DNA from 2 places in the Paraglaciecola sp. 25GB23A genome. Region 1 is predicted to be linked to the other one. Evidence: predicted binding sites of a transcription regulator. Region 1 holds the regulator's gene; the other holds the start of a gene.
The links. Region 1 encodes NrdR, which represses ribonucleotide reductase genes. Its sites were predicted from a motif close to AAACACNANATNTNGTGTTT; they were not measured.

Region 1 (16,625 bases):
TGACCCAGCGTTGACAATGCCAATCGATATCACCAGTAAAGCCGCCTACACATGTATAAATCAATTCATTCGTGACCATGGCTTAGCCTTTGATGGGATCGTGGCGATCAGTGATATGGTGGCCTTAGGGGCACTGAAGGCGCTAAAAGAGCGTTATGTGGGCATTCCGGCCGATGTCAGTATTGTCGGTTATGACGATATTGCCTTAGCTGAACTTATGCATCCTTCCTTAACCACTATTCGCCAAAATACCGCACTGGCCGCTGAAAAAATGGTGGAACAACTTATTGCCCAGTTTAACCACCAAGCAACACATTCCGTTGTGCTAGATATCGAGCTTATCGAGCGTCGTTCAAGTCGAACAAGCACTTAACTTGCAATCGATTGCAACTTGCTTTTTTACAGGTTAGACTTTGCTCAAGTTTTGTAACCGAGTATTAACCTATGCCTCGATCTTTGACCATTGTTGCGATAGCTGCCAGTTATTTTATCTTTGCCATCCTGCTCAATAGTGTGGGCACGGTTATTCTGCAATCCATCAACAGTTTTGATATCAGTAAGCCCCAAGCCAGTGTCCTTGAAGGCTTTAAAGACCTGTCCATCGCAGCGGTATCATTTTTAGTGGCCTCCTTTATTCCCCGAATCGGCTATAAAGCAGCCATGATGGGCGCCTTAGTTCTAGTTGGTGTGCTATGTACTCTAGTACCTAGTATTGGCAGTTTTTGGATGATAAAACTGTTGTTCGCTGGCATTGGTACAGCGTTTGCCTTAGTCAAAGTATCGGTGTATGCCATTATCGGCCAACTCACTAACACCACACGGGGCCACTCTTCTTTAATGAATACCATAGAAGGTATTTTTATGTTGGGTGTATTGTCTGGTTATTGGATTTTCAGCGCTTTTATCGATAAAAATGACGCCAGTAACCCACAATGGCTGACAGTTTACTATTTGTTAGCTCTGTTAATTGCCGTTGCTCTGTTGCTGGTATTTTTGGCGCCTATTGAGCGCGAGCCGGCAACTCACAGACAAGCTAACTTGTTAAGCGAGTTTTTATCTATGTTAAAACTTGTTTATCAGCCTCTAGTATTAATTTTTGTTCTATCGGTATTCTTGTATGTGCTGATTGAACAAGGGATCGGCACGTGGTTGCCCACATTCAATCAAGAAGTGCTCGGCCTTCCTGTGCACGTCAGCATTCAGATCACCAGTGTTTTTGCTGTTTCTCTGGCCGTTGGCAGACTGTTAGCCGGCGCCGTTTTACGCCGAGTTAATTGGTATCCTTTTCTCAATGTGTGCTTGCTGCTGATGGCTGTATTGATCGTAGTAAGTTTACCTTTGGCTGAAAAAGTACCTGAAAATTCAGTAACGTCGGTTTTGCACGTGCCATTTGCCGCGATGTTATTCCCCTTAATTGGTCTGTTGATGGCGCCGATTTATCCCGTCTTAAATTCAGTTATGCTCAGCGCATTACCGCGTTACCAACATGCCCCTATGACGGGTCTAATTGTGGTTTTTTCAGCCTTAGGTGGCACAACAGGTTCGATTATTACTGGCTTGGTATTTGATAAAATGGGCGGCCAACAAGCCTTCTTTTTATCACTAATTCCTATAGGTCTTATCTTAATCACGCTGTTTTTCTTCCGGCGTACTTCAAAGTCTCTAGAAACTGCCGCGACTGCCAGCTCAGTAACTCATTAAGGATTATCTATAATGACCAAGACAAATAATGATTGGCATGCTTCTTTACCTTTTTATAACAGTCAGTTGTTCCATGATGTGCAGTTGGCGGGTCTATTCAAAGACAGTAAAACCTTTGCTGACGCAACGCCTAAGGCTGACTGGAATGTCATTATTGAGCGTTATGAACAATGTAAAACTGACACTGACTTTAGATTAGCAAAATTTATTGCCACCTATTTTATCTTACCAGACCCCGTTGTACTGCGAGCAGAGTCCGTGCAAAGCTCGGTACCTGCTTATATCAACCAAATGTGGCGGGTATTAACCAAACAACCCGATGTACCAGGAGTATGCAGTTTAATTCCATTAAAACGGCCCTACATAGTCCCAGGAGGTAGATTTCGTGAGATTTACTATTGGGATAGTTATTTTACGGCACTGGGCTTAATGAATACCCCCCATCACAAACTAGTTCAGAATATGTTAGAGAACTTCTTAGATGTGCAAGCCACAGTAGGCCTAATTCCTAACGGTAACCGCGCTTATTACCACACCCGCAGTCAGCCCCCAATTTTAGGCTTAATGGCCGAATTAGTCTTAGCACAAAGTGATGATCATAACTTGCGTGAGCGTTGTTTAGACGGCATGGAACTGGAATATGAATTCTGGATGCAAGGTAAGGAACAATTAAGTGCGAGTACTCCTACTCATAGGCGGATAGTGCGTATGCCCAATGGGGCAATTCTCAACCGTTATTATGACGATGATGACTCCCCGCGCCCAGAGTCCTATAGCGAAGATATTAAAGCCGCAGAATCACTACCTGCTGCAAATAGAGCACAGTTTTATCGAGACCTACGTGCGGCGTGTGAATCAGGATGGGATTTTAGTTCTAGGTGGTTAGCCGACCCCACTAGCTTAACCAGCATTTGTACCACGCAAATCGTGCCCATCGATTTAAATAGCCTGATGTATTTATTAGAAAAACAGTTGGCCCTTGGCTTTACCTTAATAAATCCAAAAAAATCTGATTATTACGCAAGTTGTGCACTAGAGCGGCAAGCAGCCATTGACCATTTTATGTGGGATGCGGATCAAGGTTTGTATCGTGATTACAATGTCGTAAAAGGTATGCCTACAGCTGCCGTTTCAGCCGCAACCCTTGTGCCGCTATTTGTTGGATTAAGTTCACCACAGCAAGCAGGTAACATAGCAAAAGTAGTTGAACAACAACTACTCAAACCAGGAGGTATCATTACAACCATAGCTGATACTGAACAACAATGGGATGCGCCAAACGGTTGGGCACCATTACAATGGTTTGCGGTTAAAGGTTTAAGGGACTATGGCTATCATGACCTTGCAAAACGTATCATGCAAAATTGGCTAACTTGTGTAGAGCATTACTTTAACAATCATCAAACTCTTCTCGAAAAATATAACGTTTGTGATATCAACGCCACCGCTACCGGAGGTGAATACACTGTGCAATTTGGCTTTGGATGGACCAACGGGGTCAGCAGCCAGTTTTACCAATTGTTAGCAAATGATAGCAAAACCCGATCACGCTAGGATTCACGCTTAGAGCACTCAATTAAGTGCAGACCAAGAACCCGACACTGCTCAGCGTTCTTGTGTCTGTTGGCTTGAAAATAAACAAATAACAATCAAACAAAGTCGCGATTATTTCATTAATTAAACCCCCTAAAAAACAAAACTTTAAGCGAAACAAGTCAAATACTTGATCCAAAACAAGGTCATCAGCCCAAAGCCAGCTACATTATGCTTATATTTTTATAACAAGAAGTAATCTATAAGGGTCTTCACATGGCTATTGTTTATTTTTGGGGAGCGGCGCAAGAAGTTACGGGTTCTTGTCATTTATTAGAGTCAGCGACTTTCGGTAAAGTATTACTTGATTGTGGCATGCATCAAGGCGGCAATTCAATTGAACGCATTGGAGATGGTGATTTTGCCTTTAATCCTGCAGCAATCGACGCAGTGGTATTGTCACATGCTCACCTTGACCATAGTGGCATGCTGCCCAAGCTAGTGCATGATGGATTTACTGGGCCCATTTACTGCTCGCTAGAGACGGCGGACTTATTGCTGGTAATGTTAAGAGATTCAGTCGGCATTTACATGAGCGACCTAGAACGCGAAAACCGTCGCCTTGTGCGCAAAGGAAAACCTCTCATCGAACCTGAGTACACTGAAGAAGATGTCTTACAGGTCTTAGAACAGTGTATTGGCCATGCTTATAAAAAGCCGTTTAACATTGCTGACAATGCGACTATTTGTTTTCATGACGCTGGGCATATTCTCGGCTCGGCTATCGTCGAAGTGAAATTTAGCGAACGAGGTGAACATAAAACCTTAGTTTTTTCAGGTGACTTGGGCAATAAAAGTGCCGTGTTAATGAAAGATCCAAGTGTAATGACTCAAGCGGACATTGTATTGATGGAAGGCACATACGGTGATCGTAATCATAAGTCGATTGACGATACCGTATCGCAACTTAAAACCATTTTACGCGAGACCGAGGCCCGCGGCGGTAATATTATGATCCCCGCATTTGCGGTAGGAAGAACCCAAGAGATTTTGTTTTATTTAGGTTGCTTGCATCAAGAAGGGTTATTAGAAAACTGGCAAGTTATTCTAGATAGTCCAATGGCGATAGAAGTCACTCGAGTTTATGACAAATGGTTTCATGCTCTTGATCGGAATGAAATAGAGCAAGCTAGCCCGCATGCACATTCAATCTTAAGAGATTTTATTCCTCGTTTGTTTTTATCTGTCACTCCAGATGAATCCATGATGGTCAATAAAATCAAAAAAGGTGCTCTCATTATTGCCGGTAGCGGTATGTGCACTGGTGGTCGCATTCGTCATCATTTTAAACAACGCATTTGGGACTCCCGCAACACCATTATTTTTTGTGGCTATCAAGCCAATGGCACCCTTGGACGTTTATTGGTCGACGGTCTGCAGCATTTAAAGCTCTTTGGTGACGATTATGTGGTCAAAGCGCAAATCGAAACCCTCGGTGGCTTTTCAGCCCATGCGGGTCAGAATGAATTAATAGAGTGGATAAGCCAATTTGACAGCTCGCCCAAAGTGGTATTGGTGCATGGCGAGCCCAAGGCTTTAGAAGCATTGGCAGAAAAGTTATGGCAAGACAAAGGTATAAAGGCGGTTGTGCCAAGCTTAGGCCAAAGTCTGGTGTTTTAAGTCTGCTACGCTATCTTTTTCAAGTTCAGCAATATGGGCATTCGCCACTTGTAATTGACGCTCGATATCACGACGGGCGTCAATCATTTCATTGGCAATTGTGGCTAAATGTTTGAATTCAGAGAAGCCCAATTTTTTACTGTCCATGTGTTGATATTCGCGTTTACAGCGATAAAAAAACATCACAAAATTTAAGAATGCGCGCTGAAACGTCACATAACTTCGCACTAATAAGGTAATTAGAGCCAAAGATGTAATCAGCATTATTAATAAGCTATTACGTTCAACTTGAAATTCAGCTTTACTGATCAGCAATTCAAACTGACTTGTTACCATGAGCAATTGCGTCTCGAGTTCATGGGCCTGCTCGCGAAACCGCCCTTGTAAGCCTGACTTGTGATCTAAGCCCATCTTTTGATACGCCTCAACCATGGAAACAAACCCTTGCTGATAATCCTCTAACCAGCTTTGCAATTGGTTTTTATTACTTAGACTGGACTGCTCAACCGCCGCCAGTAACTGCAAATAATACTGTTGTTCTTGACTGACGTACTCCGGGCGTTTAAGCAGCAAAAAATCTTTTTCATTGCGTCGAATTTGTAACAGCAATAACTGCATATTCAGCTGGTTTTGCGCTTTTAATTCAACTTCAATTAAGTGTGTGGCTTGTCTAAAATAGTTCTGCAGGCCGTGATTTTCATCTAATCCAATTTTAGTTTGCAAGATCACTAAATCTAAAAATTGACGTCGATACATAACAAAACTGGCATTTAGTTCATTGAATAAATTGTGACTCTGAGCAAACTCATCAAAATACGGTTTAATTTGTTGGATCTTAATACTAAAGTTGTCAGCCCGAGTTTCAAAACGCGTGATATAACTTGGGTCCATTCTTAATAAAAAATCTTTTTCGTGACGGCGTAATTGCAGCAACTCATTACTTAAGCTTAATAGTGTTTTACTTTGCTGATTTAAGTTAACCAATCGTTTGGTGTTATAGAGTTGATTTACCACCAATATCAACATACCTAACAAACACACAGATATAATGGTGAGTAAACGGGTTTTAATAGAATCTAATTTCATTTTGACTAGCCCAATCTTACGCGTAATTTATCAACCTGAGCAGCATGACATTAGTGTGTGAAGTTTTTATGTTGTAGCGCAGCAAAGTGATTTAAGTGAACACTCTAGCCTAACTACCTAGAGAGTCAGCAGTGACAACCAGCCAATATTTTCATTAGAAAATTGATTTACATCATCGGTTTTTTAACACTGTAGGCTAGACTATTTGAGACTCAAACAAACAGGTATCGACAGATTTAACAGCCGATGTCGCCTGCAGTTTTTAATTTTATAGGAGTGGTTAGTAGTGGAGTTGTTGCAAATTGTTATGACTGGCATGACAGCCGTTATTCTGTTTATATTTGGCCTAGATAATTTTTCAAAAGAAATACAAGGCTTAGCTGGTGAACATTTTCGCAAATCCTTGAGCACTGCGACTAAATGGCCCATTGTTGGCGTTATTATTGGGGCCTTGGTCACTATGGTGATCCAATCCAGTTCTGCCACTTCTGTCATCGCCATTAGTTTAGTCAACGCTGGTGTATTATCCTTTAAAAACAGTGTTGGTATTATTTTTGGAAGTAACATTGGTACCACCATTACCGCGCAATTAGTTGCTTTTAAGTTAACCAACTTTGCTCCATACCTCATTATTTTTGGCTTTATTCTGAGCCTTTTACACAATCGAGTTTCTATTTTTGGTAAAGCCATATTCTACTTTGGTTTTGTCTTTTTTAGCCTTAATCTCATATCAAGTACCTTGTTGCCTTTGCAACAAAATGAAGCTTTGCTTAGTATACTCACTCAGCCACAGCACCCCTTTTATGCTATCGCTTTTGGCTGTATTTTTACCGCCTTAGTGCAATCGAGCTCTGTGACCACGGGTTTAGCGATTATTTTTGCACAACAAGGGCTTATTGGCCTGGAAAACGCTGTACCACTTGTTCTTGGTGCCAATATAGGCACTACCGCTACCGCATTTATTGCGGTGTTTAATATGGATATCGCGGCCAAAAAAGCCGCCTTAAGTCATCTTTTCTTTAATGTAGGTGGGGTGGTTATCTTTTTGCCAGTACTTTTACTGTTTGGCGACCAGCTATCAAAATATAACGACTCACCCGCTATCGCGCTGGCTAACATTCATTTAATATTCAATGTGGTTGCCAGCCTTATTTTTACTGCTTTTATTAATCCTTTCACCCGTCTTATTGACTATTTATTAGGTGAAGGAAAAATGGATTTTGAACGGCTAAATTTACCTAAATTAGAAGAAGGTGATGACTTTTTTACCGTAAAAAAGAAACTGGAAGCCGGTTCAGATAGCCTATTTAGCTTTTTGCAAGAAAACTACAACGCCGTGACACTAAGTGTGGAGACCAATTATCAAGGTATTTACGATGCCGCGGATAAGCGGATCCAATACATTAATTTTGTCAAAAAAGAGTATTTGCATTTTTTTGCTAAAGCCGTTTCCCTGATTAAAGATGAGAAAGAGTCCAAGGCCTTGATTAAGATCATTAATCAGTTCGACTATTTATTTCAGATTCACGATTCAATCACCGACTTATTCGAATCAAAAAGGGTCATGAAAGAACAGTTCATCGAATTGAAGAGTGACTTGTTATTAGTGACTCGTGCACTGTCGATGCAAACCCTAGAATACTTTAATGAAATTGCCCTAGCGATGCACAATAACAACAACAAGACCATTAACTCTCAGGCAAAAGAATTACAACAAGAAATAGATTCCGCCAATCGGGCCCTACTATTGTTGATGATTGATCCCAAACGCACGGATGCTGGTGCTTTAACCAATTTTGTCACCTACTCCCAACGCCTGAAAGACAAATTGACTAATTTGTCACATTTGCATATCAAAATAGAAGATGTTGAAGAGGTCTCAAATACGCTACAAACTGATTAAATATGCTTAAAACGATATCGTTTAGTTAAACCTGCGATGTAAAGCATGCAGCCTTACTTAGATTTTAATTTGATATTTTTGAGTAAAACTAACAGGGTCATTATTAAAAAACTCAACACATTGAGCGCAAATACATTGAGTATTCTGCGTCTCTGCTGGCACTAGAGCAATTAAGGCTGCCGGGATGGCATGACTAAAACACCAACAGTCCTGTTCAGCCAATTTTGCACAAAAGTTTTGCTGCTGACAGAGGGGGCAAATAAGTGGCTTATTCATGCTGGCAAAATGCTCTCAAAGCTAATTGGCCGGTCTTGACGTGAAAAGTTGTAGCAAACTAAATTGAGATCCTGTTGAGTAATTTACTGGCACTTTTTAGCACCCAAGCAAGAAAGGGTAAGGTTAAAAGGAAACCTATCAAGATCATGATGAGACCAATATGATTGATGTTTAACGATGCAGGTAACCAATCTAAACGTTCAAACTGCTCACCTAAACCCCAAAAAATAAAAACAACACCCAGTAAATCCATCACCATGAAAATAACTGGCTTTATTGCTGTGGATTGTTCTATTTCAGCTGTCGACTCTGGTTTAAAGTCTTTTGCATCAGGTAATCTATCAAGGGTTAAATTCATAAACATAGGCACTTATTGTAATCAATTATAAGGGGCTAAAACCTTAAGGCATTAACCTTATGTTTACATTTGATAGCAATTTAAATAGCAAGTTCAATGAAAATAAAAAAAGATTTAAGCGAATAGATAATGTGGCTTATAGCCACTGAAATTCGATTAAAAGATGCAGACAGGCCAGCGAGAATATTCCAGCTAACACATCATCAGCCATAATACCAAAACCGCCGTGCACGTGTTTATCGAGATAGCTGATGGGCCAAGGTTTGATGATGTCAAAGAGTCTAAACAAAATAAAACCCGCAAGGACGGTTTGCCAACTCAGTGGCACTGCCACCAGAGTTATCATCATACCCGCCACTTCATCCCAAACGATAGATGAATCATCATGCACTTGCATATCATTGGCGGTATGACCACATATCCAAACACCAACTACGCTAAATAATACGCACAGCCCAATATAAATAGGCAGAGGGCAGTAAAAACTTAATAATACAGCCAGTGGAATGGCCGCCAATGTGCCAAAGGTACCGGGTGCTTTAGGCGCCAAACCACTACCAAAGCCGAAGGCCAAAAAGTGCAAAGGGTTTTTAAGTGATACACGTTGACGCAGTTCAGCTCGCATTGATTAACCGACTTATAGAATATGAAAACATAATACAATTAAAAATGCTGATAGCCACGAGGTTGTTCATCCACCACGGCATTATTCAGTCGAAATTCAAGTTTGTTGGCTATGCCATTTAACTGTCCAATGCAAGTGACACACACATTGGTGCTCGCCATCGCCAGTTCCAACTTACCTTTTTGTTCTTCACTCACGGTGAATAATAATTCGTAATCGTCGCCAGCACTTACCGCATAATTTCGCGCTACATTTGCCTCAACACTGCCACGCATCGCTTTGGATAGTGGTAATTTATCAAGATGAATTGTCGCCCCGCAATTTGAGGCTTTAAGTATATGACGAATATCAGAGTTCAAACCGTCGGATAAATCGATACAGGCATTAGCCAAACGGCGCAAACTAGTACCCGCTAATAATCGAGGTGTAGGGTAATGTAGTCGAGACAAAAAATACGCTTTATTATCACCATCATTTATCTGCAATTTATCCAGCAGTATATCAAGCCCAGCTCCTGCATCGCCTAAATATCCGGTGACATAAACAAAGTCTCCTGGTTTAGCTTTACTGCGCAGTAAAGCTTGTTCAGGCGGCACAAAACCCTGAGCTGTAATCGTTACCGCCAAGGGGCCTTGAACGGTATCACCACCAATCAGCTGAATAGAATAAAACTTGGTCATTTCGGCAATGCCTGCCGAAAACGCGCTTAGCCAAACTTCGTCGGCAATAGGTAGGCTTAATGACAAACTTATCCAAGCTGGTTCTGCACCCATCGCAGCCAAGTCACTGAGATTAACCGCAATGGCTTTTTGTGCAATCGCATGAGGATTTGCATTAACCAAAAAATGCACACCAGCAATCAAGGTATCAGTTGTCGTTACTAATGCTTGCCCTTGTGGAATAATCGTCAACGCAGCGTCGTCACCAATACCCAGTATGACATCTTTGCGTTGGTGACTTTGCGCTTTAAAGAACGAATCAATAATCGAGAATTCTTTCACTTTTACAACTTTTTAGTGAGGGGATAAACCGAGGAAGCGATAAACCGCTTCCTTGAATTTAATGTTAGGCCAACTCATCTTTGCGCAAGGTTTTGATGGCTTTATCTAATACACCATTGATAAACTTGTGGCTTTCTTCGGCACCAAAAATCTTGGCAAGTTCAATGGCTTCATTGATAACAACTTTGTAAGGTACATCAATGCGTGCAACTAATTCATAAGTTGCGATACGTAAAATCGCTTTTTCGACTGGATCAAGCTCTTCAGGTAAGCGGCCTAAATAAGGCTTGATTTTTTTATCTAGTTCAGCGCAATCTTTTACTACTGAGCGCAGCAGTTCCAGAAAATACTCCATATCGACTTTTTTCATGTCGTTACTGGTGACGATGCTTAATTCGATTTGTTCAACCGGATTTTTCGACATCTGCCAAGAGTAAACGGCTTGCGTAGCAAGCTCTCTGGCTAATCTGCGGGCTTTAGGTTTCACCTATTCAATCCCTTCAATATTGGCTAAAACATTAACCATTTCAAGGGCTGTCACTGCAGCTTCAGCACCTTTGTTACCGGCTTTAGTGCCAGAGCGTTCGATCGCTTGCTCGATACTGTCTGTCGTAATTACCCCAAAAGCGACCGGAATATTGTATTGTAACGAGACTTGCGCCAAGCCTTTGTTACATTCACCTGCCACAAAATCAAAATGAGGTGTACTACCTCGGATAACCGCACCTAAGGCAATAATAGCATCATACTTTTTAGTTTGCGCAAGCCTCTGTGCCGCAATCGGCAGCTCGTAGGCGCCTGGTACACGCACTAAAGTGATATCTTGCTCATTAACCTCGCCATGACGCTCTAATGCATCTAAAGCACCATCAACCAAACTTTCTACAACAAAGCCATTAAAACGAGCTACAACCAGTGCAAATTTTTTGCCTGTTGCGCGGATATTACCTTCAATGATATTCATGTACTGTGCCTTACTTGAAAAAACGGCGCGCAGTTTAGCACAACCGTATTAAGATTTAATCGCTTTTTTTGCCCACTTAAGTGCCAACGATCACTATTATTGCCGTTTCTTGGAGCTTAATGCTCAACATATTCTACTACTTCTAAGCCATAACCGGACAAGGCATGATATTTTTTAGGTTTGCTCAATAAACGCATTTTTTTAACTCCTAAACTCGCCAAGATCTGACTCCCAACGCCCACGGTTCTGGATGTGCCCTGCCAAGCTGCAGCAGTGGGTAGCTCACCTTTATCTTCCGCTTCGAATTGTTTTAACTGAGTTAATACGTCTTGCTCTTTGCCTAACAACACTAATACGCCCCCTTCCTCACCGATATGCTTCAGGGCTTGCGGTAAGCTCATACTGCGTTCAATGGAGCGAGTAGAGCTTAGCAAATCACTTAGTGTATTTTGCAAATGTACGCGCACCAAAGTTGGTTTGTCGCCGCTGATCTCACCTTTACACAAGGCAAAATGCATTTGGTTATCGATAACATCTTTGAAAGTAACTAGATCAAACTCACCAAATTCAGTGGGTAATTTGCATTTTGTGACTTGTTCAATGGTGGTTTCATTGAGGTTGCGGTATTCAATTAAATCGGCAATCGTGCCAATTTTGATTTGGTGCTTTTGGGCAAATATTTCTAATTCTGGGCGCCTAGCCATACTGCCATCTTCATTCAGAATTTCAACAATAACTGAAGCAGGTTCGCACCCAGCCAAGCGCGGTAAGTCAACCCCCGCTTCTGTATGACCGGCACGATTAAGCACACCGCCTTCTTTGGCAATTAGGGGGAAAATATGACCTGGCTGCACAATATCAGCGGCTTTTGCGTCTTTACCAACCGCTGCTAAAATAGTGATAGCACGGTCGGCAGCAGATATGCCGGTAGTGACACCATGGGCAGCTTCAATGGACACCGTGAAATTAGTCGAAAACTGCGCGCCATTGTTATCGACCATCAAAGGTAAATGTAAGCGTTTAGCGCGCTCAGCCGTCATCGGTAAACAGACTAAACCGCGCGCATGAGTGACCATAAAATTAATGGCCTGTGGCGTCACATGTTCAGCTGCCATAATAAGGTCGCCTTCGTTTTCTCGGTCTTCGTCATCCATCAAGATAACCATCTTACCTTGGCGAATGTCTTCAATAATTTCTGCAGTGGTATTTAAGGGCATAGGGAGAATTCTTATTATTACTTTGTTTAATTGTTGCGTAATTTAACGCAAATAACCGTTTTCTGCTAAAAAAGCCATACTGATATCTTTTTTCTGGCCGTCAACAGTGTGTTCCGCCGCTTTATCACCGAGCATCAAGCGCTCAAGATAACGAGCAATCACATCCACTTCTAAGTTTACCTGGGTACCCACTTTGTATAAACCAATAATGGTTTGTTGCAAACTATGGGGTATCAAGGTGATCAGAAAATGACAGCCGTCTACTTTATTAACCGTTAAACTAACCCCATCAACTGTGATAGAGCCCTTTTCAGCTAGATACTTGGCAAGAGAGACTGGCGCTTGTAGCCAGATCTCTACATAACGACCCACATTTTCAATGGATAACACTTGTCCAACGCCATCTACATGACCACTGACAATGTGCCCGCCTAAACGACCATTGGCTTGCAAGGCTTTTTCTAAATTAACCTTACTACCTGCTTGATAATGGGCAAAACCCGTACGTTTTATCGTTTCATGAGACACATCAGCACTAAAGGTGGAGCCACTTATTGCGGTAACAGTTAAACAAACACCATTGTTGGCAATACTGTCTCCAAGCGCTACATCGCTCAAATCAAGTTTATGCGGCTTTATAGTAAGTCGGATGTCCTCACCACTGGGCTGTAAACTTTGGATTGCACCTACATCTTCAATAATACCGGTAAACATAGTTTCTCTTTCTATTTAATTGAACTTGTTATTCGTAAGCTATCTTGGCCGTCAATTTTAAGTCGGGTCCAATTTGACGAATATCAGTCCACGTTAATGAATATGCTTGCTGCATGTTAGTTAAAGGTTCTATGGCAAATAAATCCTGCCCACTATTCCCCATAAGTTTGGGCGCTTGATATAAAATCAACTCGTCTATCAATTTACTTTGTAATAAAGCCCCAGCTAATTTGGCGCCCGCTTCGACCCAAACATTATTAATCAGTTGTGAGCCGAGATAATCAAACACAGCTGCAAGATTTAATTGATTACCGTCATAAGGAGCCTGCCATTGACTCACACTACTCAAAAACGGCACAGCATTGGGCCGACTATTGATCAATATTGTTGGGCTTGATGCTTGCAAACAAATCAAATCAGCCTTGAGTTGATTCCGCCCGTCCAGTATGACTTTCAGGGGCTGACGCAGATTATCCTCCGCTAACACCGACTGCGGCAACCCTAATTCTGCATAACGCACATTGAGTGAGGGATTATCAGCTAACACCGTACCTGAACCTGACAAAATTGCACAACTGCGGGCTCTATGGCGTTGTACATCTTGTCTGGCTAAAGGTCCGGTGATCCACTTACTCTGGCCATTCGCTAGTGCAGTTTTACCGTCTAGGCTCGCAGCTAACTTTACTGTCACCCATGGGCGGCCACTTTGCATGCGTTTAATAAATCCACGATTCAGCTCTTCAGCTTGTGTTTGCATTAAACCATGAGCGGTTAAAATGCCCGCCTCTTGCAACTTGGCTAAGCCACTCCCCGCCACTAATGGGTTAGGATCAACCATGGCAGCCACCACTTTTGTCACACCGGCCTCTATCAAGGCAAGTGCACAAGGGGGTGTACGGCCAAAATGGCTGCAAGGTTCAAGTGTTACGTAAGCCGTTGCTCCTTTGGCTTTGCTTCCTGCTTGCTGTAAGGCGTGAATCTCTGCGTGGGGCGTTCCAGCTTTTTGATGCCAGCCTTGCCCTATGATTTCACCTTGCGGATTAACTAGTACACAACCCACATTGGGATTAGGCGAAGTCGTGTATTGACCACGCTTGGCTAATTGGATGGCTAAGGCCATCATCCGGGCATCAAAGGCATTAAAATGATTTAACATCATGGATCCAAAAATGAGCTATTTATCGACAAGTCAAAAAAGCTAATCGCCTAAACGCGCGATTTCTTCACCAAACTCACGAATATCTTCAAACGAGCGATAAACCGAGGCAAAGCGCACATAGGCCACTTTATCTAGCTCTTTAAGGGCATCCATAATCAGATTCCCAAGAAATTGGCTATCAACTTCGCGTTCGCCCGTCGCGCGTAATGCTGATTTCAAGCGACTAATACATTCTTCGATTTGCTCTGTACTGACTGGGCGTTTTTCCAGTGCTCTTTGCAAGCCAGCGCGCAATTTGTCTTCATTAAACGGTTCGCGCGAGCCACCTCGTTTAACGATGCGTGGCATCACTAGCTCAGCCATTTCAAAGGTAGTAAAACGTTCTTTGCAAATAGTACATTCACGACGACGTCGAACTTGCGTGCCATCGGCGACCAAACGTGAGTCGATAACTTTGGTTTCTTGCACAGCACAGAAGGGGCAAAACATAGCAATCTCTGAAGGATTAAAAGTATAAGTAAACTAGCAAAAAAATGGACAAAGTGATAGAAATCCTCACGCTATTACCCATTATTTGTAATGATTGAGGATAATACCCAAGCCCTATTGTCGTGCCAGTATCAAGAGATTGGCTGTTATGGAAATGAAATGTGACAGTAAGCATATTTCACGCTCATCAAAAATATTGAACAAACAATACATCATTGACTAAATAGCCTAAACTCAGCCGGTTATTTTATCACTACTACTGTGACCCATTTAGCTTACATAAAACACACATTAACTAGCGGACACTAAATGAAAAATTTTAATAAAGCCTTAGTCGCGGTTTGCGTAAATGCAGCCATGTTTAGTCAATTCAGTTTCGCCCAAGAAGAGACTAAAAAATCTCACGACAATGCCCTCGAGCAAATCACCGTTACTGCACAAAAACGTACCCAGAGCATTCAAGAAGTGCCAATTTCAATTGCCACATTAAGTGGTGAAAAATTTGAAAGTATGTTTTCAGGTGGCGAAGACATCCTTGCTTTAGCGGTGCGTGTACCCGGTTTATATGCAGAAACCTCAAATGGTCGCGTCGCCCCTCGTTTTTATATCCGCGGTTTAGGTAACACCGATTTTGATTTAGCCGCTTCACAGCCTGTCTCGATCGTGATGGACGATGTGGTTAAAGAAAACGTTATTTTAAAAAGTTTTCCCCTTTTTGATGTGGAGCAAGTTGAGGTTATTCGTGGGCCACAAGGTACACTTTTTGGACGTAATACCACGGCTGGCATTATTAAATTTGACTCAGTAAAACCCACAGAAGATTTTGATGCTTATGCAAAATTGGGGTTGGGTAATTTAGGTACCGTAAACGTTGAAGCCGCCGTTGGCGGTGGTTTAGCAGATAACCTTTCGGGGCGTATTTCTGTGCTATCGCAGAACCGAGAAGACTGGATCAACAATGCTTATACTGGCGAGCAAAATGCTTTCGGCGGTTTTGATGAAAAGGCTTGGCGAGCACAGCTGCTGTATTCTCCTTCAGCTGATTTTTCAGCTCTACTTAACGTGCACGGACGTGAGCTAGATGGCACAGCGTCAGTCTTCCGGGCTAACGTGTTCACCAAAGGTAGTAATGAGCTAAATGAAAACTATGTAAGAGATAAGGTTTATTATGACGCTGACATTGATGGTAACGGCCCAGATAATAATCCACAAAAATATGAGAACTATGGCCTGTCGTTAAAACTAGAATTTGGTTTTGAAGGTATGGACATGACGAGCATTAGCGCATTTGAAAATGCACAAGGCTCAAGCTTGGGTGATATCGATGGCGGGGTTTCTTTGTTTGCTCCGGCAGATATCAATGGCGATGGTACTGAAGAACTCACTTACCCTGGATTTATAGCCTTTGGTGCGGTTACGCAAGATAACTTGGATGATTTAGAACAATTTACCCAAGAAATACGCTTTGCTAGCGATACCAGCAATGCCCTTAGTTGGCAAGCGGGTGCCTTTTATTATGACTCATCGTTTAACGTTACCAGTATTGATGGTTACTTTGGCGCCACAACGGTATTTCACGAAAACACCACGTGGGCCTTATTCTCACAAGTGTCTTATGCGGTTAACGACAAACTCAATGTCACTGGTGGCTTGCGTTATACCTATGATGAGAAATCACTGCAGGTCGGCGAGCAAAATGTTAATGGCTTTGCCTTGGTGACGGGTGATGCTAGCATTCAAAACTATGCTGATATCAATGTAGATGATAGCCAAGTTAGCTGGGAGCTAAGTGCCAACTATCGTTTAGACAGCGATACCTCTTTATTTGCTCGAGCGGCAAATGGTTTTAGAGCACAAACGATCCAAGGTCGTGATGTGGCGTTTGAAGGAGCGCCTTCAGTTGCCAGCCCAGAAACGAT
Region 2 (16,625 bases), on a different contig from region 1:
GCGTATCGCTTCTAATGCGTTAACTGAGTTCATGCATAAAAAAAGTTTCTTCTTTAATTCACGCATAGAAATAGTGTGAGCTACACCATTTACCGTGTGTAAACCTTCACCTTGAGTTTGCCATAACTGAGTAGCAAAAATAAGATCGTCATAGTATTTAGAAATATCGGCTGCGCGTTTTTTAATTTCTTGGTTTTCAACAATATCATTAAAAATGCTACTAGGATCACCAAACAGGTTACGTAATATATGAGTATAAGAACGTGAGTGAATCGTTTCGAAAAACGACCAGGTCTCAACCCAAGTTTCGAGTTCTGGAATAGAAATGATCGGCAGAAAAGCGATATTTGGACTGCGCCCCTGAATTGAATCAAGGAGAGTTTGATATTTCAAATTAGAAATAAAAATGTGCTTTTCTGACTCGCTTAATTTTTGAAAATCAACCCGATCTTTACTGACGTCAACTTCCTCTGGGCGCCAAAAGAAACTGATTTGTTTCTCAATTAACTTTTCAAAAATTTGATGTTTTTGTTGATCGTAGCGTGCCACATTGACCGGGTTGCCAAAAAACATCGGCTCAGTCAAAGGGTTGTTACTAATTTGGTTAAACGTTGTATATTTCATAGTTGATTTATGCGGCCATATCAGATTAAAACCACGTCCACCCCAAAGTTGTCACTCGAGGGTGGCGTTATTAGGCGTTATATTTTACAGGCGCCACCTGCACAATCGTCATCTTCTTCAATGATCACTTCTTGAGCTACTGATTTACTAGTAGGTAAGGCTTGCTGTGACGCATCATTCGCACCGTCACGGGTATTGTGATAGTACAGCGTCTTGATGCCTAATTTGTAAGTGGTCAGTAAGTCTTGAAGTAACAACTTCATCGGTACTTTACCGCCTTCATACTTATTAGGATCATAACTGGTGTTAGCAGAAATCGTTTGGTCGACAAATTTTTGCATGATACCTGTCAGTTGCAAATAACCCTCATTTGAAGGTAAATCCCACAATAATTCGTATTTATCTTTTAGGCGCTCATATTCAGGTACAACCTGTTTCAGTACGCCATCTTTACTTGATTTAATACTGATATGACCGCGTGGTGGTTCAATACCATTAGTGGCATTCGATATTTGCGAAGATGTCTCAGAGGGCATTAAGGCTGATAATGTACTGTTACGTAAGCCGTATTGTTTTATATCTGCACGCAAGCTATCCCAATCACAATGCAATGGTTCATTACAAATTTTATCTAATTCTTTTTTATAGGTATCAATCGGCATTAAGCCTTGATAGTAAGTTGTTTCGTTAAACTTAGGACAGGCGCCTTTTTCTTTAGCTAAATTACAAGATGCTCGCATCAGGTGATATTGCATGGCTTCAAAGGTTCTGTGCACTAAGCCATTGGCACTGCCATCGGAATACTTAACGCCATTTTTAGCTAAATAATATGCAAAGTTAATAACACCTATGCCTAAAGTTCGGCGTCCCATCGTGGCATTAAATGCAGCTGGAACCGGATAGTCTTGATAATCTAATAAGCTATCTAAGGCTCGTACAGATAAATCCGCCATTTCAGCAAACTCATCTAGGCTTTCAATTGCCCCTAAGTTAAAGGCAGATAGGGTACATAAAGCAATTTCACCATTTTCGTCATTTACATGCTGTAGAGGTTTAGTCGGTAAGGCTATTTCTAAACACAAATTACTTTGACGCACCGGCGCTAATTTCGGATTGAAAGGACTGTGAGTGTTGCAATGATCGACGTTTTGTAAATAGATGCGCCCTGTACTGGCACGTTCTTGCATAAATAGACTAAATAATTCGATAGCCTTAATTTGCTTTTTACGAATGCTTGCATCTTGTTCATATTGTACATAAAGCTTTTCAAATTCATCTTGGTCGGCAAAAAATGAATCGTATAAACCAGGCACATCAGAGGGGCTGAATAATGTAATGTACTGATCTTTGATCAATCGTGTGTACATTAATTTATTAAATTGCACGCCGTAATCTAAGTGGCGAACCCGATTTTCCTCTACACCACGGTTGTTTTTAAGCACCAATAACGATTCAACTTCTAAGTGCCAAAGAGGAAAAAATAAGGTTGCAGCACCGCCCCTAACGCCACCTTGAGAGCAGCTTTTAACTGCGGTTTGGAAATGCTTATAAAAAGGAATACAGCCGGTATGATAGGCTTCACCACCACGAATTGCGCTGCCTAAAGCTCGAATACGACCGGCATTGACGCCAATTCCAGCACGCTGACTGACATATTTTACAATGGCGCTTGCTGTGGCATTAATAGAATCTAAACTGTCGCCCGCTTCAATCAAAACACAGGAGCTGAACTGTCGAGTAGGTGTTCTAACCCCCGCCATAATTGGCGTAGGCAAGGATATTTTAAATTTGGAGGTGGCATCGTAGAAACGTTTGATGTAGTCCATACGCGTTTCTTTTTCATAGTTGGCAAATAAACAGGCGGCCACAAGTATATATAAAAACTGCGCACTCTCGTAGATTTCACCAGTCACTCGGTTTTGTACCAAGTATTTGCCTTCAAGCTGTTTAACTGCGGCATAACTGAAGTTCATATCACGCCAATGGTCCATATGCTTATCCATTTCAGCAAATTCTGCTTCGCTGTAATCTTCGAGCAAGTGTTTGTCATACTTGCCTTTGGCAACCATGCTTTTGACTTGCTCGAGTAATGTAGGAGGCTCAAAGCGGCCATAGGCTTTTTTACGTAGATGAAAAATAGCTAAACGGGCTGCCATATATTGATAATCTGGCGCCTCAGTAGAAATTAAGTCAGCAGCTGAGCGGATCAACGTCTCATGGATATCAGCGGTTTTAATACCATCATAAAACTGAATATGTGCTTTTATTTCAACTTGTGAAACTGACACATTATTTAGATCATTTGCTGCCCACTCAACTACTTTGTGGATCTTGTCTAAATCGATAATTTCGCGTTCGCCATTGCGCTTAGTGACGTAGAGATCATTAGTCATGTATTTGCCGTTTTTATTTTAGTTTAACTTCAAAATGGAAAGGGGATTTAGGTGCATCCAAGCCCATTATCTTTAGTTTGTCGTTAATTCACTCTTTCTAGCTATTACGGCAAAAATGACCGCTCTCGTTTGTGGTGTAATCAACAACAGAACACAAGATAGTGAGGTTTTAAAGTGAATGCAACCCAATATGTAGTGTTGCGCTGCCCAGATATAGTGCAGTTTTAATTATGTTAGTATTGACTCACCTAAAAAGGCTTTTCTTAGTGCAGCTAAGACAATTGCAAGCAAAATTTTTAACTAATATTTCTTATAAATTATTTTAGTTACAAAAAGTGCTTCGTTATGTTTTTACGATATATAGTGTGTTGTTTGGGGTTTTAGTACTACATGTCGTAGTAGAGCGGAAAATCAGCCTGTTTATATTTTCATCAGTGTTGTGCTTATTTGCTATTCAGTGCTAACGCTTTGGTCAGTAACTATGCTTTTTTTTTGCTTAATCACATAGCTTGTTTGGCCTTACTGCATTTGTTAATGCAGTAAGGCGTAATTTAAAGACTATTTTTACAATGCAAAATATAATTGACGTCAACATTTTGTGAAGACAAATAATATTCCTGTGTTAGGGGATTCAAATGCAAACCTGTCATGTGTTTGATTAAAAGCGGTGTGTGATCTATCCAGTGCATGAGTTCTGAAGGTTTAATAAATTTACTGTGTTGGTGTGTGCCTTTGGGGACGAGGCCCAGAATATATTCAGCGCCAACAATAGCCATCAAATAGGATTTAATGTTTCTATTAAGTGTTGAAAAAAACACATGACCGCCTGGTTTTACTAACTTGTAACAGGCTTGTACTACAGAAGCAGGGTCAGGCACATGCTCTAACATTTCCATGCAGGTTACGATGTCAAACTGGGCGGCATGTTGTTCGGCAAATTCCTCGGCTGTTGTCTGCTGATAATCGACGTTTACACCTGACTCTAATCCATGTAAACGGGCAATTTCTAATGGCGCTTGTCCCATATCTATTCCGGTAACAAGCGCACCTAGTTTGGCCATGCTTTCTGCTAAAATACCGCCACCACAACCTACATCAACTATTTTTTTTGCCGTTAAGCCCTCAGCATGTTGCGCAATAAAATCGGTTCTTAGAGGGTTTATTTGATGCAAAGGTTTAAATTCACCTGCTAAATCCCACCATCGATTAGCAAGCTCAGAAAATTTTTGGATTTCAATCGGGTCAACGTTTTGCGGATTAGTCATTTATATGTCCTGTTTCCAAGTATGGCCATTATAGCCAGCTAGTGAACTAGGTATCCACTATAAAAAGTAGTAATAGGTAGATGTTAAGTGCTGACTGCGCACTATATAGACGATCTCTGACTGTTTATTTTTTTCAGTCGATGATAGAATCATGCGAATGTTTAACGAAGTATTTTAGCTTCCATGTTTATATCTTTTCAAAATCCTAGCTTAGTAGATATAACGCGAAAACTTCTAAATCAATTCTCCAATAATAATGACTAGGGACAAGGCTGTATATGACTGATCACGCCCAAGAAATTCTTCCAGTAAATATAGAAGAAGAACTAAAGAACTCTTATCTCGATTATGCGATGAGCGTTATTGTAGGCAGGGCGCTGCCTGATGTACGAGATGGTTTGAAACCGGTGCATCGCCGCGTTTTATTCGCCATGAATGAACTAAAAAACGATTTCAATAAACCTTATAAAAAATCTGCCCGTGTGGTTGGTGACGTTATCGGTAAGTATCACCCTCATGGTGACTCTGCGGTTTACGACACTATCGTTCGTATGGCACAACCTTTTTCTTTACGTTACATGTTAGTTGACGGCCAAGGTAACTTTGGTTCTGTTGACGGTGACTCGGCTGCAGCAATGCGTTATACCGAAATTCGTATGGCAAAAATTGCCCACGAGTTACTTGCTGATTTAGATAAAGAAACCGTTAACTTTGTGCCAAACTATGACGGTCAGGAAATGATCCCTGAGGTACTGCCTACCAGAGTACCTAATTTACTCGTCAATGGTTCGTCGGGTATCGCTGTCGGTATGGCGACCAACATCCCTCCTCATAACTTAACTGAAGTGGTTAATGGTTGTATCGCACTCGTTGATAACCCTGACTTAACTATTGAAGAGTTGATGACCTATATTCCTGGTCCTGACTTTCCTACCGCAGCAATTATCAGTGGTAGAAAAGGTATCGATGACGCGTATCGAACTGGCCGTGGTAAAATATACATGCGTGCTCGGGCAGAAATCGAAACCGAAGCCAATGGCAAAGAAACCATTATTGTTCATGAAATTCCTTATCAGGTGAACAAAGCGCGCTTAATTGAAAAAATAGCCGAATTAGTTAAAGAGAAAAAAATTGAAGGTATTTCGGCATTACGTGATGAATCTGATAAAGATGGTATGCGTATTGTTGTTGAAGTTAGACGTAACGAGTCAGCCGAAGTATTACTGAACCATCTGTATACCCAAACTCAAATGCAAACTGTGTTTGGTATCAATATGGTGGCCTTGGATAAAACCCAGCCCAAAATAATGAATCTGATGGACATCCTCAAGGCGTTTATATTACATCGCCGTGAAGTGGTCACCAGACGTACTGTTTACGAATTGAAAAAAGCCAGAGAGCGGGCTCATATATTAGAAGGTTTAGCCATAGCCTTAGTTAATATTGACCCTATCATTGCTTTAATAAAAGCGTCTAAAAGTCCAGCCGAGGCAAAAGTTGGTTTAACGGCACAAGGTTGGTCACTTGGCGATGTAGCTGAAATGCTCGAAAGAGCGGGTGATAACGCCGCTCGTCCTGATTGGTTAGAACCACAATATGGGATTCGTGAGAATCTTTATTATCTGACTGAGCAACAAGCTCAAGCCATCCTTGATTTGCGTTTGAACAAGTTAACCGGTTTAGAACACGACAAAATCCTCGACGAATACAAAGAACTATTGAACGTTATTGCTGAGTTATTGCATATATTAGGCAGTCCTGAACGTTTAATGGAAGTGATTCGAGAAGAATTAGAAAAAATTCGTGATGAATATGGCGATGCTCGTCGTACTGAAATTACCTCTGCTTCTCATGATATTGATATTGAAGATTTGATTGAGCAAGAAGAAGTGGTAGTGACTTTGTCACGAGAAGGTTATGTTAAGTACCAAAAACTCAATGATTATGAATCTCAACGTCGTGGTGGTCGTGGTAAATCGGCAACCAAGATGAAAGATGAAGATTTTATCGAGAAGTTGTTAGTTGCTAATACTCACGATCATATTTTGTGTTTCTCAACTCGTGGCCGATTGTATTGGTTAAAGGTATATCAATTACCCTTAGCGAGTCGTAATGCTCGTGGGCGTCCGATTATTAACATACTGCCTTTAGAAGAAAACGAACGAATTACCGCCATATTACCGATCAAAGAGTTTGAAGAAGGTAAATACGTATTGATGGCAACGGCCAATGGTACGGTTAAGAAAACCCCGTTAACCCAATACTCTCGTCCCCGTTCAAACGGTATCATTGCGGTTAATCTCAATGATGGTGACGAATTGATTGGCGTAGATATTACCACCGGTAGTAACGACATTATGTTGTTCTCTGACGCAGGCAAAGTGGTCAGATTTAATGAAAAACAACGGGATTCTGAAACTGGCGAAGTCAAACTTGACCCTGAAACAGGTGAAGAATTATTAGCCTTACGTCCTATGGGAAGAACGGCTACGGGTGTTCGTGGTATTAGGCTACAAGACGGTCAGAAAGTAGTGTCGTTAATTGTACCCAATGGTGAAGGTGCTATCCTAACAGCCACTGAAAATGGCTTTGGTAAGCGCACACCAGTCCAAGACTATCCTGCTAAGAGCCGAGCAACTCAAGGTGTTGTATCAATTAAAGTTTCTGATAGAAACGGTAAAGTGGTTGGTGCGGTTCAGGTTAACGAAAGTGACGAGATCATGTTAATCAGCGACAAAGGCACTTTGGTTAGAACTCGGGTTAGTGAAGTGTCTACCGTTGGGCGTAATACCCAAGGTGTGCGTTTGATCCGGACTATCGAAGGCGAACATGTTGTTGGTTTACAGCGTATTGATGAAATTGAAGAGCTTGAGATTGACGAGATTGAAGATGCAGAGAACGCAGTAGAAACAACTGATGTTCAAAGCACCGCTCCTGATATCGAAGAAGGTAATGACGCTGAATAAGACAGCGTAATTTGATCTATAAAAAGACTATCAAAAAGAATATTTAATATTAATATTCTTTTTCTAAAGTTAAAAACGAGTGGCTTGTGCCACTCGTTTTGTTTGTATTAGGGCTAAGCAGGTATCAGATGTCAGACATATATAATTTTTGTGCGGGTCCAGCAATGTTGCCTGCAGAAGTCATGCAGCAAGCGCAAGCTGAATTTATTAATTGGCAGGGCTTAGGTTGTTCGGTGATGGAAATTAGTCATCGTAGTAAAGAATTTATTGCTGTAGCAGAACAAGCTGAGCAAGATTTACGGGACTTACTGAGTGTGCCCGATCACTATTCAGTCTTATTTGCCCATGGTGGAGGTCGTGGACAGTTTTCAGCCGTGCCGCAAAACTTAGCTCATGCGCAACAGTCTGCTGCTTATTTAGTGAATGGTTCATGGTCTGAAGGTGCGCACAAGGAAGGCGGTAAATACCTCAACGCCCAGGTTGTGGGTCGTTCAGTGGTAGAGCAAGGTTTAGCCTACGTGCCAAAAATTCAGGCAGCAGATGTTGATCAAGATTTTGCTTTTTATCATTACTGCCCTAATGAAACTGTTGAGGGAATGGAGATAAATTGGTTACCTGAAACGGGTAAAGTACCGCTTGTGGCGGATATGTCGTCGTGTATTCTGTCGAAACAAATTGATGTGTCCAAATTTGGTCTTATTTACGCGGGTGCGCAAAAAAACATCGGTCCTTCAGGTTTATCGGTGGTAATAGTTCGCAATGACTTGTTGGATCAAGCGCGGGATACCACACCTTCATTTATGCATTATCAAACCATGGCTAAATTTCAGTCAATGTATAATACCCCGCCAACTTATGCTTGGTATTTAGCAGGCTTAGTATTTAAGTGGTTAAAAGCAAAGGGCGGCGTGGCAGCAATGGAAAAAATAAATGCGCAAAAAGCGGCTCATTTATATAAGTGCATTGATAACTCTGATTTTTATCTCAATCATATCCATCCCGATTATCGCTCAAGAATGAATGTTGTTTTCCATTTAGCCAATCCAGAACTTGATGCATTGTTCATCAGTGAATCAGAAAAAGCAGGTCTAAGAGCATTAAAAGGCCATCGAATTGTCGGTGGAATGCGAGCCAGTATCTACAATGCTATGCCGTTTGAAGGGCTTGTAGCACTTACAGAGTTTATGAACGAGTTTGTTAGGAGACACGGTTAATGGAACAGTTGTTACTAAAACCAATTAAATATGTTTCTGGAACAGTGAATGTACCTGGTTCAAAAAGTTTGTCTAATCGAGCCTTATTGCTTGCAGCGCTTGCGCAAGGCGAGACTCACCTAACTAATCTGTTAGACAGTGAAGATATCCATCATATGCTCAATGCTTTAAGTGCTTTAGGGGTTAACTATCGCTTGTCTGCAGATAAAACCGAATGTTGGGTGACAGGTAATGGGGCTGCATTTACTTCGGATAAAGAACTAAATTTATTTTTGGGTAATGCGGGTACCGCGATGCGTCCACTGTGTGCCGCACTCGCTTGTAGTCGAGGTAGCTTTGAATTAACGGGTGAGCCTCGCATGGAAGAGCGACCGATTGGTGCTTTGGTTGAGTCATTGCAACAAGCTGGTGCACAAATTGAATATCTAAAAAATAGCGGTTATCCGCCGCTTAAAATACAAGGCACACCCTTGCAAGGTGGTAAAATTAGCGTAGATGGCAGTGTATCGAGTCAATTTTTAACTGCCTTATTGATGGCCGCGCCACTATTTGTAAATGATTCTGTGATTCAAATTAAAGGCGAGTTGGTATCAAAGCCTTATATAGATATTACCTTAGACACCATGGCAAAATTTGGCATCGAAGTTGAAAATCTCGAGTACCAAGCCTTCCATGTCAAAGGAAATCAAAAGTACCAGTCACCAGGTAAATTTTTGGTCGAGGGGGATGCTTCGTCTGCTTCTTATTTTTTAGCTGCTGGCGCAATAAAAGGCGGCAAGGTAAAAGTAACTGGAGTGGGCAGAGCCAGTATCCAAGGTGATATTAAGTTTGCCGATGTGCTCGAAAAAATGGGTGCTCAGATTACTTGGGGAGACGATTACATCGAAGTGCAAGGTGCTGCATTAAAAGGCGTTGACCTCGATCTAAACCATATTCCTGATGCGGCGATGACTATTGCCACTACTGCTTTGTTTGCACAAGGGCCGACAACGATTCGAAATATTTATAATTGGCGGGTTAAAGAAACCGATCGTTTAGCGGCAATGAGCTGTGAATTGCGTAAGGTGGGTGCAATAGTAGAAGAAGGGCATGATTTTATTTCTATCACCCCACCAACCAAATTACTACATGCCTCTATTGATACCTATAACGATCATAGAGTGGCCATGTGTTTTTCACTGGTCGCCTTAAGCGATACGCCTGTTACTATTAATGATCCTGGTTGCACTGCAAAAACTTTTCCTGACTATTTTAGTCGTTTTGCAACCCTTTGTAGGGATTAAATAAGGTTCGAAAAAGTCTAATGATTTTTTCTGCAACATTAGTTTCATTGCTTATATATGGCCAATGAGTATAATTGCGCCCGATTTTCACCACTCAGGAGAGGGTATGTATTCTGAACCCATAATAACTGTAGATGGACCAAGTGGTGCTGGTAAAGGAACGATTAGTGTCTTACTGGCCAAAAAGTTGGGTTGGCATTTTTTAGATAGTGGCGCCATCTATCGGGTATTGGCGATAGCATCTATTCATCATCAAATACCAGCCGACGACGAAGCAGGTTTATTACCATTAGCTTCAGGTCTTGATGTCAATTTTGAAACCTCTGAATTTGGTACCCGTACCATACTTGAAGGAGAGGATGTTTCCGACGCTATTCGTACAGAAGAAGTTGGGGCTGTTGCCTCGCAAATCGCATCTCTACCTGCGGTTCGCGAAGCCTTGTTGCGACGTCAACGTGCATTTAAACAAGCACCTGGCTTAGTCGCTGATGGCAGAGACATGGGCACCGTGGTTTTTCCTAATGCCCAGGTCAAAATTTTTCTGACGGCAAGTGCAGAAGAAAGAGCCTCTAGACGCTTTAATCAGTTGAAAGATGCTGGTCATGGTGTTAGCATATCGCGCCTTTTAGCAGACATCACAGCTCGTGATGAGCGGGATGCCAACCGTAGTGTTGCACCTCTTGTGGCTGCTGGAGACGCGTTGATTATTGATTCTACAGATTTAACTGTTGACCAAGTAATTGAAAAAATTGAAGAATTTATTGAATTGAAGTTATCCGATACTCCAATTCAAAAAACGCTGTAAAACTAATATGCCGACGTCAGGAAGATATTGGCCTTGAATAACAACCCCGCGTTCACTGGATGTAATGTGGCTGTCAATTAAAGAAACTACTGAAAACTATGATTGAAAATTTTGCTCAACTATTCGAAGAGAGTTTGAAAGAACTCGAAACCCGTCCTGGTTCTATCGTTAAAGGTACCATCGTCTCTATAGATAAAGACATTGTATTGGTAGACGCCGGTTTGAAATCTGAAAGTGCTATTCCCGTTGAGCAGTTCAGAAATGCAGACGGCAGTTTAGATATCGCTGTTGGTGATAAAATTGATGTTGCACTTGATGCTATTGAAGATGGCTTCGGTGAAACTATTCTATCTCGCGAAAAAGCTAAACGTCATGAAGCGTGGGTTGAATTAGAAGAAGCGTATACAGAAAAGAAAACCATCATAGGTATTATTAACGGTAAAGTTAAAGGTGGCTTTACAGTTGAAGTGAACACAGTGCGTGCATTCTTACCTGGTTCACTAGTTGATGTTCGTCCAGTGCGTGATACTACGCATCTTGAAGGCAAAGAACTAGAATTCAAAGTTATTAAACTTGATGCAAAACGTAACAACGTTGTTGTTTCTCGTCGTGCTGTTATCGAAGCAGAAAGCAGTGCAGAACGCGATTCTTTACTTGCTAACCTAGAAGAAGGCCATGAAGTTAAAGGTATCGTTAAGAACTTAACTGACTACGGCGCATTCGTTGATTTAGGTGGCGTTGATGGTTTACTACACATTACTGATATGGCTTGGAAACGTGTTAAGCACCCAAGTGAAGTTGTGAATGTTGGTGATGAAATCAATGTTAAAGTATTGAAATTCGATAAAGATAAATCTCGCGTTTCTCTAGGTATGAAACAAATGGGCAACGATCCTTGGCAAGAAATTGCACACCGTTACCCTGAAGGCGCTAAATTAAGTGGTGCTGTAACTAACCTAACTGATTACGGCTGTTTCGTTGAAATCGAAGATGGCGTTGAAGGTTTAGTACACGTTTCTGAAATGGATTGGACCAACAAAAATATCCACCCATCTAAAGTTGTTAACTTAGGTGACGTGGTTGAAGTTATGGTGCTTGAAATTGACGAAGAGCGTCGTCGTATTTCTCTAGGCCTTAAGCAATGTATCCCTAACCCTTGGGAAGAGTTCGCTAAAGCACAAAGCAAAGGCGATAAAGTATCAGGTAAAATCAAATCTATCACTGACTTCGGTATCTTCATCGGTCTTGATGGCGGCATAGATGGTTTGGTTCACTTATCTGATATCTCTTGGAATAAAACAGGTGAAGAAGCGGTTCGTGACTATAAGAAAGGTGACGAGATCTCAGCTGTTGTATTACAAGTTGACCCAGAGCGCGAGCGTATCTCTTTAGGCGTTAAGCAGATTGAAGAAGACCCGTTCAACCAATATCTGAATGATACCAAGAAAGGTACTATCGTTACTGGTACTGTTACAGCGGTAGATGCTAAAGGCGTTTCTGTTAAGTTGGCAGATGAAGTTGAAGGTTATATTCGTGCTGCTGATTTAGCTCGTGATAGAGTTGAAGATGCATCTGAAGTTGTTAGTGTTGGTGCTGAAATCGAAGCTAAGTTTATGGGTGTTGATCGTAAGAATCGCATCGTAAACCTTTCTGTTAAAGCGAAAGACCAAGCTGACGAAAAAGACGCAATTGATAAAGTAAATCAGCAAGAAGAAGTGACTTTCACTAACGCTTTCGCTGACGCTTTCAAAGCAGCTAAAAACGACTAAACTATGTGTGAGTGCGTACAATTAGTTTTACATTAATTGATACGCACTTTATTATCGGATCCAACAGTTTTTTTGATTAACGGAGAGGTTACATGACCAAATCAGAACTTATCGAAAGACTCGCCGATAAAGCACGTCATATCCCGGCTAAAGATGTTGAGTTGGCTATTAAAGAGATGCTAGAGCAAATGGCGCAAACCTTACAAAAGGGTGAACGCATTGAAATACGCGGATTTGGTAGTTTCTCTTTACATTTTCGTGCTCCACGAGTTGGCCGTAACCCTAAAACTGGTGAAACAGTGAGATTGGACGGAAAATACGTTCCTCATTTCAAGCCAGGCAAGGAATTACGCGAACGGGTAAATGAATTTTAGTTAAATTAGTTTTTATTGAATTCTTATTAAACGGCACTCCAATTTGGGTGCCGTTTTTGTTACAGTAGTAAATAAGTGATTATTCTATAAAGCATTAATAGAAAGCGGCTTGTTTAGGCTGCGATTAAATGTGTTTTACCTCAACTGCAAACAGGCAACAATGAAAGTTAAAGGTTTATTAATTCTAATTGCTATTTTGATACTGCTTATCTTGGCTAGTTTTATTGGTTCATATAACAGCCATCTTGTTTCGATTCATTATCTGATAGCTAAAGCAGACATTAAATTATCCTATTTGTTAGGGATAACGTTTTTGCTAGGCTTCTTAATGTGCTTGTTGGCCTTTATTCCTTATATTCTTCGTTTAAAGTGGCAAATCACCATGTTAAATCGCAAAAATAAAAAACTTCTACAACGGAATACTGATTCCTAATGCTAGAACTATTATTTTTGTTATTACCTGTTGCTGCCGGTTATGGATGGGTGATGGGCAGAAATAGTGTTCGCCAAGCCCAACGTAAACAATCCAGTATATTATCCAAACATTATTATCGCGGTTTAAATTTTTTACTTTCAGATGAGCCAGATAAAGCTGTAGATACGCTGATTAAAATGATCGATTTGGATAGTGATACGGTTGAAACTCATATCGCTATGGGCAAGTTCTTTAGGCATCGTGGTGAGTTGGATCGTGCTATCCGAGTACATCAAAATTTAGTCAGTAAAGAAGAAATTTCAGCCAGCCAACGTGAATCTGCCCTCAAAGAATTAGGTCGCGATTATGTATTGGCAGGGTTCTTGGAAAGGGCTGAAAATGCGTTTCTGCAGTTGCTCAACAGTGAAAAGCACTTTGTTGAAGCCCAAACTCAACTTTTTAATATTTACCAGACCACCAAGGAATGGGGGCGGGCAATCGAGTTAGCCGAGAATATGATTAACGCCGGTGGTGACAGTGATGAACTGTGTGCCCGCGTAGCACATTTTTATTGTGAACAGGCTCTTATCGAATGGCGCAAAGACAATTTAATTGAGGCCGAAGATTATTTAAAACAAGCCACTAAAGTGGATGAAAAAGCCGTTAGACCTTGGTTGATGTTAGGTGAACTGGCCATCGATAATGAACAATATGAGGTTGCAATTGCGCATCTCTCACAAGTTCCTCTACGCGATATTACCTGGCTATCTGAAGCCATTCCATTAATTGAAAAGTGCAGTGAAAAATTAGCTGACGAGAGTAAGTTGAGCGATATACTCGATTTATATTGGCAGCAATGCGCAACTGCTTATCTTGCCAAAGTTAAATTAGTCGCTAAAGATGAATCATCAGTCAAAGCAGCAGAATTGTTGTTAGGACAACTTAAAAAGCATCCAACCATGAAAGGTTTTAAAACTTTAATGGGTTTGTACATTGAACAACAAGAAGATGAAGATTCAACAAATAGTCTACGATTACTCAAAGAGTTAGTAGAAGAGCAAATAAAAATGCGACCTAAGTATCGGTGCCATAGTTGTGGCTTTTCTGGTAGTCAAATACATTGGTTGTGCCCATCTTGTAAAAAGTGGGGAGTGGTTAAACCCATTAAAGGTCTAGATGGTGAATAGTATGGTAGATTCAAAAGTTGTGGTTGCACTGGATTTTAACCAGTTGAAGCAGGCGTATAATTTTATAGATAAACTTGATCCTAGCTTATGTAAATTGAAAGTTGGCAAGGAAATGTTTACGCATTTTGGCCCTGATTTTGTCAAGTATTTAGTCAATAAAGAGTTTAAGGTTTTTTTAGATTTAAAATTTCATGATATTCCTAATACAGTAGTAAAGGCGTGTATTGCTGCTGCTGATTTGGGTGTTTGGATGCTTAATGTGCATGCTTCCGGTGGACCAGTGATGTTGGAGCAGGCGTATAAAAGTTTAGACAGTTTTGGTCTTGATAGACCTTTGTTAATTGCGGTCACCGTATTGACCAGTATGGATCAAGCGCAATTAAGCGCAATTGGCATAAACTGCAGCCCAGCAGAACATGTATTGAATCTGGCAAAATTAACAAAACACAGTGGCTTGGATGGGGTAGTGTGTTCGGCACAAGAAGCCAGTATGCTAAAACAACAACTGGGTCAGGATTTTGTCTTGGTTACCCCTGGAATTAGACCAGAGGGCAGTAATAAAGGGGATCAAATGCGCGTTATGACGCCTAGGCAGGCTGTAACAGCAGGGTCTGATTATCTGGTGATTGGTCGTCCAGTAACACAATCTGACGATCCTATTGCGACCTTAATAGAAATTAATAACGGACTTTTATAGGCCTCTATTACATCCAAAAAAAAGCCACTTTAAGTGGCTTTTTTAATATTCGTTTTTTGCCTTGATTATAAGGTTTCTAAAGCTAACTTAGCGTCCATATATTCGAGATTTAAGCTACTACCTAAGGCGTCTGTTACTGCTTTATAGGTCACTTTACCTTGATGTACATTTAAGCCATTAAGTAAATGTGGATTATCTAACATAGCTTGTTTAGGGCCTTTGTTAGCTAAAGCTAACCCAAAGGGTAGGGTAGCGTTGTTTAATGCCATGGTAGAGGTTCTTGCAACACCACCTGGCATATTAGCCACACAATAATGCACTACGCCGTCAACCATATAAACAGGGTCTTGATGAGTCGTTGCTTTTGATGTTTCAAAACAACCACCTTGATCAATAGCAACATCGACCACCACAGATCCCTCTTTCATATTCTTGATATGTTCGCGTGTGAGCATTTTGGGGGCGGCGGCACCAGGTATTAATACTGCGCCAATCACTAGGTCGGCTTTACTAGAGTAATACTCAATAGCATCGACAGTAGAAAATACGGTTTTTAGACGGCCATCGAAAATATCATCCAACTCCCTCAAACGGGGTAATGAACGGTCTAGAATGGTAACGTCTGCGCCTAAACCTAAGGCCATTTTTGCGGCATTGGTGCCCACTACGCCACCGCCGATAATTAATACTTTTCCTGGAGCTACTCCTGGTACACCACCTAATAGTGTGCCGCTGCCACCGTGGGCTTTTTCTAGATAATGTGCGCCAGCTTGCACTGCCATACGGCCAGCTACTTCACTCATTGGAGCAAGCAAGGGTAATCCATTTTTTACATCAGTTACGGTTTCATAGGCGATACAGGTCGCACCTGACTCTACCAACAGTTGAGTTTGCTTGGGATCAGGTGCTAAATGTAGGTAGGTATAAAGAGTTTGTCCTTTTCGCAGCATACGACATTCATCGGGCTGAGGCTCTTTCACTTTCACAATCATGTCAGCTTTGGCAAAAATAGTAGCTGCGTCGGCAATTATTTTAGCACCAGAAGCAATATATTCTTCGTCGGTAAATCCAATGTCTATACCCGCATTTGTTTCTACCCATACTTCATGAGAGAAAGTAACGAATTCTTTGACTGCAGCCGGCGTTAGGCCAACACGATACTCATGGTTTTTTATTTCTTTTGGTACACCAATTAACATAGCTTCGCCCTTTCAGTAGGATAAATATGGGTTTTAAATTTGCAGCCGCAGTATAGGGTAACTTTGCTAGAAATTTATCCTGAAATTAAAAGGCAATAAGTATATTATGCTGTGATAGTTAAATATTGCAGAATTATATATGCTGATTAAAACGCCAAAACACCTTGATAGGATTGATAGAAACATACTTATTGAATTACAAAAGAATGGAAAAATATCTAATACTGATTTGGCGACAAAGGTAGGGTTAAGCGCAAGCCCTTGTTTAGAAAGAGTAAAACGCTTAGAGCAGCAAGGTTATATTAAAGGCTATCATGCTAGAGTCGACCCAACTAAACTTGGGGCATCAATGTTAGTTTTTGTTGAAATAACCTTAGTAAAAACGTCGGTCGATATTTTTGAAGATTTTTCTGCTGCGGTGAGAACCCAAGAAG

Region 2: the regulator NrdR is predicted to act here: its motif matches at 3,199-3,218, upstream of nrdA (class 1a ribonucleoside-diphosphate reductase subunit alpha).

The regions. Positions count from the first base shown of each region.
Region 1 covers NZ_JBDYKM010000004.1:36,338-52,962, forward strand. The annotation lists gene ABKW31_RS09345 (LacI family DNA-binding transcriptional regulator) at 1-373, shown strand, start outside; gene ABKW31_RS09350 (MFS transporter) at 445-1,701, shown strand; gene treF (alpha,alpha-trehalase TreF) at 1,714-3,255, shown strand; gene ABKW31_RS09360 (MBL fold metallo-hydrolase) at 3,511-4,914, shown strand; gene ABKW31_RS09365 (hypothetical protein) at 4,891-6,000, opposite strand; gene ABKW31_RS09370 (Na/Pi symporter) at 6,287-7,903, shown strand; gene ABKW31_RS09375 (hypothetical protein) at 8,238-8,537, opposite strand; gene ABKW31_RS09380 (phosphatidylglycerophosphatase A) at 8,674-9,162, opposite strand; gene thiL (thiamine-phosphate kinase) at 9,201-10,163, opposite strand; gene nusB (transcription antitermination factor NusB) at 10,228-10,650, opposite strand; gene ribE (6,7-dimethyl-8-ribityllumazine synthase) at 10,651-11,127, opposite strand; gene ribBA (bifunctional 3,4-dihydroxy-2-butanone-4-phosphate synthase/GTP cyclohydrolase II) at 11,244-12,344, opposite strand; gene ABKW31_RS09405 (riboflavin synthase) at 12,387-13,058, opposite strand; gene ribD (bifunctional diaminohydroxyphosphoribosylaminopyrimidine deaminase/5-amino-6-(5-phosphoribosylamino)uracil reductase RibD) at 13,087-14,217, opposite strand; gene nrdR (transcriptional regulator NrdR) at 14,257-14,706, opposite strand; gene ABKW31_RS09420 (TonB-dependent receptor) at 15,016-16,625, shown strand, end outside.
Region 2 covers NZ_JBDYKM010000002.1:116,758-133,382, forward strand. The annotation lists gene nrdB (class Ia ribonucleoside-diphosphate reductase subunit beta) at 1-624, opposite strand, end outside; gene nrdA (class 1a ribonucleoside-diphosphate reductase subunit alpha) at 702-3,017, opposite strand; gene ubiG (bifunctional 2-polyprenyl-6-hydroxyphenol methylase/3-demethylubiquinol 3-O-methyltransferase UbiG) at 3,569-4,282, opposite strand; gene gyrA (DNA topoisomerase (ATP-hydrolyzing) subunit A) at 4,561-7,248, shown strand; gene serC (3-phosphoserine/phosphohydroxythreonine transaminase) at 7,377-8,462, shown strand; gene aroA (3-phosphoshikimate 1-carboxyvinyltransferase) at 8,462-9,745, shown strand; gene cmk ((d)CMP kinase) at 9,852-10,550, shown strand; gene rpsA (30S ribosomal protein S1) at 10,649-12,319, shown strand; gene ihfB (integration host factor subunit beta) at 12,412-12,693, shown strand; gene ABKW31_RS05750 (LapA family protein) at 12,854-13,126, shown strand; gene lapB (lipopolysaccharide assembly protein LapB) at 13,126-14,295, shown strand; gene pyrF (orotidine-5'-phosphate decarboxylase) at 14,297-14,992, shown strand; gene ald (alanine dehydrogenase) at 15,058-16,191, opposite strand; gene lrp (leucine-responsive transcriptional regulator Lrp) at 16,331-16,625, shown strand, end outside.